Regions from separate parts of the Ruegeria sp. HKCCD7296 genome, predicted to be linked through region 4. Evidence: riboswitches for the same ligand, from Rfam matches in the RefSeq annotation. Region 4 holds a riboswitch; each other region holds the start of a gene.

What was found. Region 4 has a riboswitch for cobalamin ahead of GS632_RS17295 (DUF4198 domain-containing protein). Riboswitches for the same ligand answer to the same signal wherever they lie in the genome.
Region 1: another riboswitch for cobalamin. It lies ahead of GS632_RS07505 (DUF1636 domain-containing protein); the one in region 4 lies ahead of GS632_RS17295 (DUF4198 domain-containing protein).
Region 2: another riboswitch for cobalamin. It lies ahead of GS632_RS00235 (hypothetical protein); the one in region 4 lies ahead of GS632_RS17295 (DUF4198 domain-containing protein).
Region 3: another riboswitch for cobalamin. It lies ahead of GS632_RS15650 (DUF1636 domain-containing protein); the one in region 4 lies ahead of GS632_RS17295 (DUF4198 domain-containing protein).

What each region holds. Positions count from the first base shown of each region.
Region 1 is NZ_WVRF01000004.1:55,939-59,343, forward strand. Features, by position in the region: gene GS632_RS07495 (carbohydrate kinase) at 1-367, shown strand, start outside; gene GS632_RS07500 (D-lyxose/D-mannose family sugar isomerase) at 383-1,048, shown strand; cobalamin riboswitch at 1,148-1,346, shown strand; gene GS632_RS07505 (DUF1636 domain-containing protein) at 1,585-1,941, shown strand; gene GS632_RS07510 (ABC transporter ATP-binding protein) at 1,938-2,714, shown strand; gene GS632_RS07515 (ABC transporter substrate-binding protein) at 2,727-3,405, shown strand, end outside.
Region 2 is NZ_WVRF01000001.1:50,610-54,014, forward strand. Features, by position in the region: gene rsgA (ribosome small subunit-dependent GTPase A) at 1-610, shown strand, start outside; gene GS632_RS00230 (hypothetical protein) at 647-1,504, opposite strand; cobalamin riboswitch at 1,637-1,859, shown strand; gene GS632_RS00235 (hypothetical protein) at 1,950-2,357, shown strand; gene GS632_RS00240 (protein-tyrosine phosphatase family protein) at 2,360-2,860, opposite strand; gene GS632_RS00245 (DNA polymerase III subunit gamma/tau) at 3,033-3,405, shown strand, end outside.
Region 3 is NZ_WVRF01000012.1:57,737-61,141, forward strand. Features, by position in the region: gene GS632_RS15640 (SLC13 family permease) at 1-298, shown strand, start outside; partial or broken gene GS632_RS15645 (NAD(P)-dependent oxidoreductase) at 379-1,356, opposite strand; cobalamin riboswitch at 1,482-1,699, shown strand; gene GS632_RS15650 (DUF1636 domain-containing protein) at 1,784-2,167, shown strand; gene cobW (cobalamin biosynthesis protein CobW) at 2,169-3,224, shown strand; gene cobN (cobaltochelatase subunit CobN) at 3,228-3,405, shown strand, end outside.
Region 4 is NZ_WVRF01000014.1:127,030-130,434, forward strand. Features, by position in the region: gene GS632_RS17285 (ABC transporter substrate-binding protein) at 1-71, opposite strand, end outside; gene GS632_RS17290 (LacI family DNA-binding transcriptional regulator) at 68-1,228, opposite strand; cobalamin riboswitch at 1,489-1,692, shown strand; gene GS632_RS17295 (DUF4198 domain-containing protein) at 1,821-2,606, shown strand; gene cbiM (cobalt transporter CbiM) at 2,612-3,223, shown strand; gene GS632_RS17305 (cobalt ABC transporter permease) at 3,220-3,405, shown strand, end outside.

The sequences.
Region 1 (3,405 bases), on a different contig from region 4:
CGAGGATCTGGACTGGATCATTCCCGGTACCGAGCCCGAGTCGGCGAAAGCCGCGTTGTTGTTGCAGGCCGGGCCAACGGCCCTGATAGTGACCCGGGGCGGTGATGGCGCACATGGGTATCTGGCAGATGGATCAAAGGTTTCGGTGCCGGTGAAACAGGTGCAGGTCGTAGACACGATCGGTGCCGGCGATACGTTCAATGCTGGTGTGCTCACCGCACTCAGCCGTGCTGAGAAACTGACCAAACAAGGCGTGCGAAACCTGACCCCAGAAGCGTTGCGCGCGGCCATGGAACTGGGAGCCGAAGTCGCCGCTGTAACCGTATCCCGTGCCGGGGCCGAGCCGCCCTGGGCGCATGAGCTTTAATTCTTGGAAAAACCAATGAAACGATCCGAAATTAACCGCATCAAGTCCGAAGCGCAGGCTTTCATACAATCCTTTGGAGCCGTGTTACCACCTTTTGCCGATTGGTCGCCCGATCAGATGCGAAGTCCTGTAGCTGAAACGATCCGCAGTCGGGGGCTGGGCTGGGACATCACCGATTACGCTCAGGGTCGGTTTGACGAACTCGGCCTGTTCCTCTTCACTCTGCGCAATGGTGAGGTGAATGATCTGAAATCAGGTCGCGGGATGTTGTATGCGGAAAAATTGCTGATCTCGAAAGATAAACAACTGTCTCCGATGCATCGTCACATCGTAAAGGCCGAGGACATCATCAATCGCGGCGGGGGTGATCTGGTGCTGGAGATTTACGCATCTGACCCTGACGGGGGCATCGACCGGAACACGCCAGTGACGGTACCCAGCGATGCCTGCCCTGTTACGTTGCAACCAGGTGAGCATTTGCGGCTGAAACCGGGGCAAAGCGTGACCCTTATGCCGGGTGTCTGGCACGCATTCTGGGCAGAACACGGCGATTGCCTTATTGGAGAGGTTTCGACTGTGAATGATGACCGTACGGATAATGTCTTCGAAGATTCCATCCCTCGGTTTTCACAGATCGAAGAAGACGCTGCGCCGGACTTCTTGTTGGTTTCCGACTATTGATATCAACCAGGCTAGAACCGGCCAACGTGAATGTGAGCCGCGCCCAGATGTTTTGGATCGGCTCGACTGCTTCTCCTTCTTGACAAGTCCAGCACCGCCAGCCTAGCTGAGTTGGATGGTTCCGAAAGGGATGAAAATGGGAATACGGTGCGGCGCTGTATTGCGCCAAGTCCGTGACTGCCCCCGCAACTGTAAGCGGAGAGCGACGCCACTGCGCCACTGACCCCGAAAGGGTTGGGAAGGTGGGCCAAGCTTTGACCCGCAAGTCAGGAGACCTGCCATCCGATGTTTAACCAACCCGGGGCGGGGCGTCCTGGAAGGAGGCTTTGATGGCACGGTTTTCGCGTGTTTCCATTTTTGGCACCTTCTGTCCGCGCTTGGTTTCAAGCAGAGCGGACAATGCAACAGGTGACTGATAGCTTTATCCTCAACCCCAATACCTATTGTGCTGTGGCCTCGCGAAAAGATCGCGATTCTCAAAATAGTAATGTTATAACATTGTATTGTAGTTTGATCAGCGGTAACCGGTGCGCACAATGACGAAAACTGCAGATCATTTCCTACTTGTATGCACGACATGCACAGGCGCGATGTCCACCGATCAAGTGAGTGGCGCATTGGCGCGAAAACTGCCCGAAGGGTTTGCAATCCGGGAGGTCGCGTGCATGGCGGGCTGCGACCGGCCAACCACCGTCGGTTTTCAGGCACCGGGCAAGGCGCAGTATTTGTTTGGTGACATCGTTTCGGAACAGGATCTGGATGCAGTGGTGGAATTCGCCGGGCAATATCAGCTCAGTTCCGATGGTTGGACAAACGCAACTGACCGCCCGCTAACACTGTTCACCAAAACCTTGTCGCGCATGCCTGCCTTGCCATCGCAGAGGCCGTCATGAGTTTCCTGGCTGTCGAAAACCTAGAATATTATGCCTTGAACGGTGATGTGCTGCTTCAGGATGTGTCCTTTGGCTTGGAAGAAGGATCAATTCTGGCGATTGCGGGACCGAATGGGGCTGGGAAGACTACGCTGCTCAAGCTGCTTTGCGGAATCGAACGTATTGCGCTGGGTGATGTGCAGATAAAAGGTCAAAGCCTGCGCACCTTGTCGGCCCATGAACGCGCGCGGACGATCGCTGTGGTTGGCCAACAGGAAATGCCGGATAGTCGGTTGCGATTGCACGACTATGTTGCACTTGGCCAAATTCCGATCAAGGCTGACAAGTCCGCGTCTGAGCACAGGGAAGATCTTGACCGGGTTTTGGAAACAACGGGTTTAATGCACCTTTCCCGCAAACCTATGGGTCAGCTATCGGGGGGTGAGAGGCAACGGGCGCATATCGCACGTGCGCTGGCTCAAAACCCGTCTCTGTTGTTTCTGGACGAGCCGACCAATCACCTAGACCCGGATGCCAAGGGGCACATGTTGTCTTTGGTCGCTGAATTGGGCGTGACGGTTGTCATGATCGTCCACGATCTGGTCATGATCCCGGAATTTGCCACTCATGTGGCGTTAATGAAATCAACACGTCTGACAGGGTTTGGCCCTGTCAACGATGTTCTGACAACGGATCGTGTCCGCGACACGTTTGGAGTGGATTATCTGTGTTTCCAGCATGAGGGCCGCATGATCCCTGCTCTGGATATTCGAAAACGTAAACTGTCATCATAACAGGAGCTTACAATGATGCAGAAACTCTGGCCTGTGGCTGTGTTCACTGGCCTGGCAAGCGGCGCAGCCGCGGATGCCATTACAGTGGACAATTGCGGCGAGCCACTGGTTTTTGAAACAACGCCAGAACGGCTCGTTGTTCACGACATGAACATGACTGACATGGCGTTTGCTTTGGGTCTGCAAGACAAGATCGTCGGCCTGACCGGCATCACAGGCTGGTACAAGACCAGCCCGGATTTTGATGCACAGCGCGGCGACATCCCCGAGTTGGCTCCGAAATATCCTACAGTTGAAAACCTTGTCTCTGTCGAACCCGATATGTTTTTCGCTGGTTGGTATTACGGAATGCAGCCAGGTGGCGAAGTGACCCCAGACACGCTGGAACCCTTTGGCATCAAGACCATGGTCTTGACCGAAAGCTGCGTGCACCTGAACAAAGACCGCCCCGAAGCCAGCATGGATCTGCTGTTTGACGACGTCCTGCGTTTGGGCCAGGTGATGGGTGTCGAGGCTAAGGCGGAAGACCTTGTCTTGGGCTGGAAAGTCCAGTTGGATGCCCTTGAGGCAAAAACCGCCGATCTGGATAAACCTCGTGTTTTCCTGCTGGACGGGCCGGCAGATGCGCCTTTTACCGCAGGTAAATTCGCCATCCCGGACGCCATGATTGCCGCTGCGGGGGGTGTAAACG
Region 2 (3,405 bases), on a different contig from region 4:
CCAATCGGATGACCCCAATCGTTTCTCGGAACAGGTGCAGGCTCTGGACCCGTTTCTGACAGTTCTGGCGATCAACGCGCTGGACCTAACGGAAATGGAAAAGGTCTTATCCTGGTGCCCCAAAGGCCAGACCGGAGCACTGGTTGGGTCGTCAGGTGTTGGCAAGACAACATTGTCCAACGGCTTGACCGATCAGGATCTGGCGACATCAGGTATTCGCGAGAACGACGCTCGCGGTCGGCACACAACCACGGCGCGCGCGTTACATCGGATGCGCAACGGCGGCTGGCTGATTGATACGCCTGGAATGCGCGCATTGCGTCTGCTTGAAGCTCAGGACGGTATCGACGAGGTGTTCTCGGACCTCACCGAACTTGGCCTGAACTGCCGTTTTTCAGATTGTCAGCACGAATCCGAACCAGGCTGTGCCGTACAGCGGGCGATCAAACAAGGCGTGCTTGACCCTGCCCGCTTGGATCGATGGCGAAAGCTTCGGCGCGAAGATCAGCGCAACTCGGAAACCGTCGCCCAATCCCGGGCACGGGACAAAGCGTTCGGTAAGATGGTGCGGGGTGTCATGAAGGATCGAAAACTGCATAAAGGGCGCTAAGCGAAAGGTGCTCGGTAATTCAAAAGTCGAGCCTGATCACGCGATCAGGCTCGGCCAAACTGCCGCATTACGCCGAGCAAAAGCTCCGATATGGCCAATCTCTGACAATCCGAAGTCATCAGACCTAAGCAGGTGCCGCTTAGCCTCGGCGCCATAAAGGTCGGCAAGCCGCCAGACAGCTTCGGGCGGGACCATCTGGTCGTCCTCGAAAGTGAACAAATCCACGGGTCTACCGGAGCCGTCCCAACGCGCCTCAGGAAGGTTTTGTCCGATTTCAGGTACATAATTCAAAGGAGCCGTGCACCATTTGCGCCATTGCCAGTAGACTGAGGCCGGCAAATCCGCACCAAACCCGATCGCCTTTCCCGGCAGATAGCCAAGTGCTTTGACCAGTACCGGTGCGTGTCCATACCAGAAAACACCGGCCAATCCACGGTAAGGCCATGGGTGATCACTGAGGGTTACGAGCCCCGAACACACGCAAATCATCCGATCGATTTGGTCGATGTCGGGCTGAACAGGCCCCAGCATCGCACCAACGGAATGACCAATGGTCCATTGCTGCGCATCGGGATAACGCCTGCGCATTTCCGCCCGCGCCGCTGGCATATCGATCAAGGCCCAATCCGCCATTGTCGCACGCGCATCTTTCATGCGACCGGTCAGAGAATGCCCGAAATCCCGGTAGTCATAGGTCAGACATGCCATGCCTCGCTCTGCCGCAAGCCAATGCGCGAAGTGGCGATAATAGTCGCGCGGCACACCCGTTGCACTATTCAGCACAACCACGGTTTCAGGCTCTGACAGCGGTCGGTACAACCGTGCTGCAAGGGTCGTGGACCCGGATGGGAAAAGGAAATCTTCAGCCGACACCGTCTGCTCTGCGTCCAACATGATCCCTGACCCTGCACTGAAAAACTGAATTGCTTGGCTTCAATTTTTTAAACACTAAAGAGGAACGTTCCCCCCATCCAGCATGACCACACGTCGGGGTAAAAGATCAGCTTGACTCGGAACCGGATCAGACGCTAGCGATTGTGTGATGGTTCCTGTCCCCCACAAGGGGTCGGGATGAAAAGGGAACACGGTGCGGTTCAGTCTGGTCATCCGGGCGCAAACCAAATCCGCGACTGCCCCCGCAACTGTAAGCGGTGAGCGATGCCAAAACACCACTGGCCCCAAAGGCTGGGAAGGTCGGCAAAGCCATGACCCGCAAGTCAGGAGACCTGCCATCGGAACTGAAACCGAAACTCGGGCGGGGTGTCCGGGCAGGTCCTGACAGCACGTTGCCGTCCCACCTGACCCAACTCTCCTGCCCACCACGCGCGGAGGGCGCAGGATGATCTGGAAGACGAAGACGCATGAATACAGTGCAACGGTGTGTCAGCGGACGGGCAAAACCTGCCCTGCCCTGGCGCGGCTGGCACGCTCAATTTCCGAGGCGATGAAGCAGGCCACAGCCGCCACAAGCGACGGGTTCGAGTTCGAAGGTGGCAGTGAATTGTCACATTGCACGCAAGGATGCCACGCAACTTTCCGAGCGCAATCAGACAGAATTCGCATCTTTTGCGATACACAGCCTGAAGCAGAGCCGCAGGACCTGAACGCTTACGCCGATCTGATCTTTGGAAACACGTTCAGCACCTTGCCATCCGGCATCATTACAGACCCACCCTGCGCGATGATCGACGTTGCAAAGCTGCGGCCTCGCAAACCCGTGCACGCGCCTGAACAGATTTCGGCCTAAGACTATACGACTTGAGCCTGAAAATTCTGTGCTGCCCAGGCCAATTGGGCGTCTGTTTCCACGGCACAAGGACGCAGCGCCCGCAAACGCTCCAGGGCTTTGTCTGGCTGTTCGCCGCATTCGACCATCAGCCGCAGAACAACCATTCCCGACCTGCCGCAGCCGCCCCGACAATGCACCAGTACCCGCCCTCCACCCGTCAAAGCATGCCGGGCGGCCGCGCTGATCGAGGGCCACGCCTCTTCAACTGCAGGCGTAGGGGCGCCAAAGTCTTCGATCGGCAGATGCACCCACCGGCTGGCGCGGCTTTGGATATCGCTGCCGAATTCCTGCGCCCCGTTTTGGAGCATCTCGACGTCCGTTGTCATTGAAACAACCAGCCCCGGCTTCCATGCGGCAATCGTATCCAGATCCCTTTCATAATCCCCGCCCCGTCCGGGCATCGATGTCAGGGCAAGTGTACCCCCCGCGACTTGCAGGGCATAGATAACCAGTTGCGACATAAACCAGTGTCCTCCACCAAGAACTCTTAACGAAAATGCACCATAAATTTTGTTGGACCAGCTTAGTGCGAATCCGGTCAGAATCTAAATCAAAAATCATCGCGCCTCGCAGTGGACGCGGAAGGCAGCGACCACTACGCTGAGCCGAAGCACCGAATCCGACCGAGAAAACATGACCGACACGCCCAGCCCCGCCTATCAGGTTCTCGCCCGCAAATATCGCCCGGAAACCTTTGCCGATCTGGTGGGTCAGGATGCCATGGTGCGCACCCTGAAAAACGCGTTCGAAGCGGACCGGATTGCGCAGGCTTTCATCATGACCGGCATTCGCGGAACCGGTAAAACCACCACCGCACGGATCATCGCCAAGGGTATGAACTGTATCGGGCCCGACGGCAATGGCGGCCCGACGACCGAACCTTGCGGCCAATGCGAACACTGCGCAGCTATCATGGAAGGCCGCCACGTCGATGTGATGGAGATGGACGCCGCCAGCCGAACTGGCGTGAACGATATTCGCGAGATTATCGACAGTGTCCGCTATC
Region 3 (3,405 bases), on a different contig from region 4:
AGCAGGCATTGCCGTTCTGGCAACAGCGTTTTCATTGGTCATGTCGAACGTTGGCGCCACCGTTCTGCTCGTACCACTGGCCGTATCAATTGCCGTGGCTGCAGGAGGCAACCCAGCAGTCTTTGCACTCACAGTCGCCATATCAACCTCGAACAGCTTCATCATCCCGACCCATCAGGTCAACGCACTGATCATGGGTCCGGCCGGGTACAAGGTCATGGATTTCGTACGCTCGGGCGGCATTATGACTGCTTTGTTCCTGATCGTTTCGTTGGTGATGATCAACGTCCTGTACTAGCGTAGCAATCGGGGCCGGATTTATGGGCTGACCAACCCCGACTGCCAATGACACCTCACTGGAAAGCCCAGGCTGGACCTTTACGCCGGACCTCGCCCTTGCGGAACAACCTCGTACCCTGGCTCTTCCGGTTCATCATCTTCCATCTCCGGCGGGAAACCGGGGGCTGTGATGTCCAGGCCTGTCGCCTCTTCCAGTCGTTTGATGATATTCGGCGACAGCTCGCGATCCCCATACCGGGCAATGCCATCTTCAAAAATCTTGATCATGACCGGGTTCATTTCCAGAGGCACCCCGGCGCGGTCAGCGACCTCTTGAAACAGACCAATGTCCTTTTTCACCAAGTCCATAGTGAAAGAAATATCGCGCGATCCGTTCAGGATGACCTGACTTTCCGTTTCATGCACAAAGGACGTACCGGACGAGATTTTTATCGCCTCGTATGTTGTGTTCAGATCCATCCCGGCAGCCTTTGCCGTGACCAGCGCTTCGGCGCAGGTGATCAGGTTGGCCGTGGCCAGATAGTTGGTCATCACCTTCAGAACCGAGGCAGAGCCCAATTCACCAGTGTGCAAAACACGCCGCCCCATGGTGGTCAGAAACGGCAGAATTCGCTCAAAAGTCGCACGATCACATCCCGCGAAGATCGAGATATTGCCGGTGGCCGCCCGGTGGCACCCGCCCGAAACCGGGCAGTCCACTGCCGCGCCTCCGCGTTCGATCACCTCGGCCCCCAAACGCTTGACCTCGGCCTCATCGGTTGTCGACATCTCCATCCAGATTTTGCCGGGGCCCACTTCGGGCAGCATCTCTTGCATGACCGCATCTGATGCCGCAGGCGATGGCAAGCAGGTGATGACGGCATCGCAATCGCGCATCAACTGTGCCGGACCTTCGGCTGCCTTTGCGCCAAGGGCGACGAACTCGCCCACCAGATCCGCGTTCAGATCATGCACTATTAGATCAATCCCGTTTCGCAGCAAGGAACCCGAAAGCTTGCCGCCAACGTTTCCCAACCCGATGAATCCTACTTTCATATGTCGCCTCTCCCTGCTGGCTTGTACCCGTCATGCGATCACGGATTTATCTGACCATTCATGCCGCCCAACGACAACCACAGGTCGCTTTTCACACCCACACCCTGATGTTACGCGCAACGCGCTTGACAAGCGGGCCAGCGGTGCCGCATGACCCATTCGTTGGTGTCGGCAAGAGCCGATGAAAAGGGAATGCGTCAACGGATCTTCCGCCAAACGCAGCCGCCCCCGCGACCGTGACCGGAGAGGGTGCCCAATGCCACTGGCCAAGGCCGGGAAGGCGGGACATCCGACAGAGGACCCTGACGTACCAGGTCTCTGACATCCGCAAGCCGGGAGACCTGCCAGCACCCGAAGTTGAAACCGGGCGGGGTGTTCCGGTGTCGGGTCCATGTTGCGACACGTGGCCCGCTTGAAACCCCGTCCCCCGCGAAGAGGATTTGGGGGGATGAGAGACACGACTGAGACCACACCGGTCGAGCTTCTGGTCTGCACGACCTGCCGCCGCGGGCTGCCCGTCGAAAACGATGCGCAACGCCCCGGCACATTGCTGCACCAGGCCTTGGAACAAGCCGAATTGCCCGACGGCATCACCCTGAAACCTGTTGAATGCCTTTCGAACTGCGATCAGGGCTGTTCTATCGTGCTGCGCGGCGGTCCCGATCGCTGGACCTTCGTTTACGAGAACCTGAACGAAGTGGACCATGTCGATGTGATCATCGACGGCGCGACCAAGTATCTGGCTACCGAAGATGGCCTGGTGAAATGGCGCGAACGCCCTGAACATTTCCGCAAAAACTGCGCCTCGCGCATTCCCCCGATTGGAGCCTGACATGTCGAATCTCGAAAAACTTCCCGTCACCGTGATCACCGGCTTTCTGGGCTCGGGAAAAACAACGCTGGTCAAACACCTGATGCAGAACCCTCAGGGCAAACGTCTGGCCGTCGTCGTCAACGAGTTTGGCGATGTGGGCGTGGATGGCGATATCCTGAAATCCTGCGCCATCCCGGATTGCCCTGCGGAAAACATCATGGAGTTGGCAAACGGTTGCATCTGCTGCACCGTCGCGGATGACTTCATCCCGACCATCGAGGCGCTGATGGCGCTGGAACCGCGCCCCGAGCATATCCTGATCGAAACCTCTGGCCTCGCCCTGCCAAAACCGTTGTTGAAGGCGTTCGACTGGCCGGATATCCGCTCAAAGATCACTGTCGATGGCGTGATCGCTCTGGCCGATGCCGAGGCCGTCGCCGCCGGTCGCTTTGCCCCGAATGTCGAAGCTGTGGATGCCCAGCGCCTCGCTGATGACTCGATCGATCACGAAACGCCCCTGTCCGAAGTGTTCGAGGATCAGATCTCGTGCGCCGACATCATCCTGTTGACCAAGCCTGATCTTGCAGGACCCGAAGGTGTGGCCAAGGCCAAAGAGGTGATCGCCGCCGAAGCCCCACGCCCCCTGCCTGTTGTCGAAGTCGCCGAGGGCGTCGTGGATGTCCGCGTTGTACTGGGTCTGGAAGCCGCAGCCGAGGACGACATGGATGCGCGCCCGTCGCACCACGACGGTCACCACGATCATGAACATGACGATTTCGAAAGCATCATCGTCGAGTTGCCGGAACAAACCGACCCAGCCGATCTGGTCGCCAAGATCGAACGTCTGGCGTCAGAGCTGAACATCCTGCGTGTCAAAGGTTATGCCGCCGTTCAGGGCAAACCCATGCGCCTGCTGGTTCAGGCTGTGGGCGCACGTGTCCGTCACCAATATGACCGCCCATGGGGACCGGAGGAAGAGCGCCGTTCGCGTCTGGTCGTTATCGCCGAGCATGACGACATCAAAGAGGCCGAAATCCGCGGAATCCTTGCAGGCGTCACCGAGGCTGCCGAGTAAACCATGCACGTCGTCTTCCGCGAAAGCAACGGGCTCGAGGAAACCGAGACCCCAACCGATCTGGGCCAAAGCCCGGCGGATTTGGTTGTCTTGTCCTTCTCGGACAGCGACCTAGGCGCTTTCGCGGCGGGTTGGCATCGTGGCGGCGGGGCCGAGGGACGAATGCCAACACTTCGATTGG
Region 4 (3,405 bases):
GACATTGCCGTCAGCGCCATTGCCAACGAAGAGCCGAGCATCAGCTTGGCTGCTTTTGGTGTAAGTTTCATGGTCGGTTTCCTCCCCGATTGTCTTCCATGGATCGTTTGATTTTTTTCGCCAACTCGTTCGAGGTCAGCAGCGGCGGTCCGTCAGAGTCGCGTTCAATCAGCACCGCCTGACTGAGTTCGCGCAAAGTTGCGGGTTCTTCTCCTCGGGTCTGACGTATCAGCATCGTAGCAAGGCGTTCACCTGCCCGTTTAGAGTCGACGCTGAACGTCGTTAGCCCGGGGCTGGCGTATTGGCATTCCGGGACCCCGTCATATCCAAGAACCGAGACATCGCGCCCGATCTCAAGGCCAAATTCTGCGCAGACAGAGTAGCTTCCCAGTGCCGCTTGGTCTGTCGCAAATACAATCGCGGTCGGCGGGACAGGAAGACGCAATAAAGCGCGCGCTTCAGCGGCCCCTTCTTCGCGGGTGCGGGCCCCTTCGCGTATCAATTCGGGATCAACTGGCAATCCTGCGTCCCTAAGCCCGTCGACATAGCCATCCCGACGCAGGTGGCTGTAGTTGAACTTTGGATCACTGCCGACAAACCCGATACGGCTGTGACCAAAACGGGCCAGACGTTCGACCGCGTCGCTCATGGCTGTTTCGCCGGAAATATCAAACCACGACGTATCGTCCTGAAACCCGACCTGACCATAGCCAGTCCGCCCATAAAGGATGAACGGCACCTGCAAGTCCTTCAGGTATCCAACGCGCGCATCATCGACTTCGGCTCGCGGCAGTATAAATCCGTCGGCCTTACGTTCTTCAACCAAACGGCCCAGCATGTTCAGCATGTCCTGTTTCGACTTCGCGGTCGAAATTGTCATCGTCCAGTCAGACGCACTGGCAGCTTCACAAGCCCCTGCCAGAAAGTCTTGGAAAAACGGATTGTGCCGATCCGGTTCTTCACTGTTGATGACCATTGCAATGGCACGCACGCGCCCCGTTCGGATGGCCTGAGCGTGGCTGAGCGGGCGATACCCCATCTTGCGCGCCGTCACCTCAACCCGCTTTCGCGTTGATTCTGAGATGTCGGAATACCCATTCAATGCCCGCGACACCGTGCTTTTCGAAAGGCCGAGTTGATCGGCCAGTTCATCAAGCTTCACCCGTCCAGTCGCCGAGGCGCGCCGGGATCGGATTTGTCGCTGTCGCGTGTTGAGATTCGCTGTCATTCCATCATTTTGCGTTTCCGAAACCGGTTTCGGCAATGGAAAAGTCCAATTTTTGTGCGTATTGTAAATTTCTGGTTTCACAAGCCGGGATACTTATGCTTCGGCATCAAATCTGAGGTCACCGCACTGATTGTCAGACAGTGACACTGATCACCTCTATGCACCGAGCCGCAACTACACGGCAGAAACACCTTATTGAAATTCGGTATTGCCCTAAGCGATGCCGCAAACGAGAGTTGACCGTGTACAAGTTTTTCTGCCATCAACGCGCCATGTTCGGTTCCGGGGACTCACCCGGAGGCAATAGGGAATGCAGTGCGGCTTTTTCTTCGCCAATTCTGCAACTGCCCCCGCAACTGTAAGCGGCGAGCGCGGCTGATCGTGCCACTGGGATATGCCCGGGAAGGCCAGCCAAGCGTTTTGACCCGCAAGTCAGGAGACCTGCCGAACATGCGCCCTCGGAATGGGCGTTGATCGTCGGCGACGGGGTGTGCGCCGAAACTGTTTGCTTATTTGAGCAAATGGTTTCGCATTCCCCAATGTCAAAAACCAATGCGTGCCGGGGAAGGCGCGACGTGAGAAGGACTTGTTTGTGAAACACTTTTTGTTGGCGGCAACAGCTGCCATTGCATTGCCTGCGATGGCTCAGGCTCATTTCCTGCTGGAATACACCGAAGATACCATGATTGATCGTCCTGGTGACGTTCCGGTCAAGTTGGTCTTCTGGCATCCGTTTGAAGCCGGGCACGTGATGACCCTGGAAAAGCCAGAAGAATTTTATGTGATCCACAACGGCGAAAAGACCGATTTGTTGGGTACGTTGGAAGAAACCACGTTCGAAGGCCCCGAGAACACGGCCAAGGCCTTTTTGGGCTCGGTTCCAGTGAAACGTTCTGGCGATTACGTCGTGGTAACGGTACCTGCGCCTTATTACGAGGAATCTGAGGATATCTATATCCAGCAGGTCACCAAGGCATATCTGAACCGAAACGAGCTGCCCACCGACTGGGACCAGCCGCAAGGTTTGGCTACCGAAATACTGCCGCTGAACAAGCCCTATAACATCATCGCTGGCTCGACCTTCACGGGACGTGTATTGAGCGAGGGCAACCCAGTGGCTGGCGTAGAGATTGAAATCGAATACATGGCCGCGGAACCCGACTTGGCCGGAAACGGCGCAAAAAACGCAACTGCTTCCCCACTGCCAGGCGGCGCACTGGTCGCAATTTCGGACGAAAACGGCTATTTCACCTTTGGCGTGCCAAAAGCAGGCTACTGGGGTTTCGCAGCGTTGGGTTCGGGCCCGAAGACTGAACATGAAGGCAAAGAACTAAGTCAGGACGCTGTGATCTGGATCCGCGCCTGGGATCTGGAGTAACCCATATGCATATTGTGGACGGAGCCCTTTCGAACCCTGTTGTGATTGGCGGCGCAATCGCGGCAGCAGGCGGGATCGCCATGGGGCTGAAATCGCTGGACCTGGATCGCATTCCCACTGCAGGGGTGTTGTCAGCCAGCTTTTTTGTCGCCTCACTGATCCATGTTCCGATCGGCCCGTCCTCTGTGCATTTGATCCTGAACGGTCTGGCCGGGCTTTTGCTCGGCTGGGCGGCCTTTCCGGCGCTTTTTGTTGGCTTGCTGCTTCAGGCTGTGTTCTTCGGCTTTGGAGGACTGACAGTGCTTGGGATCAACACAGTCAACATCGCCCTTCCGGCGGTGCTTACATGGATAATCTTCGGTCGTCTGATCGCCAAGGGCACGCCTGTTCAAGGAGCAGTTTGGGGCGGCATAGGCGGCGCTTTCTCAATCGCAGCTACGACGGCTTTTGTCGCAGTATCGCTGGCGCTGTCGGGCGACGAATTCCTGCCGGCTGCGAAGCTTGTGTTATTTGCTCACGTCCCTGTCATGGCCGTCGAAGCGGTTCTGACCGGGTTCGCCATTTTACTGGCTCGTCAGGTTAAACCAGAACTCTTTTATAAAGGCGCATCGGCATGAGGCAACTGCTCGTTGTTATTGCGTTGTCACTGATGCCGCTTCCTGCGCTGGCCCACAAAGTTATCGCAGGGGTCTTTCCTGCAGGCGATGCAATCGAAGGCGAATTGGGCTTTTCAAACGGCGATATGGCGCAAAACCAAAAAGTCATCGTGTACGGGCCCGATGGTGCTGAGTTGGGACGA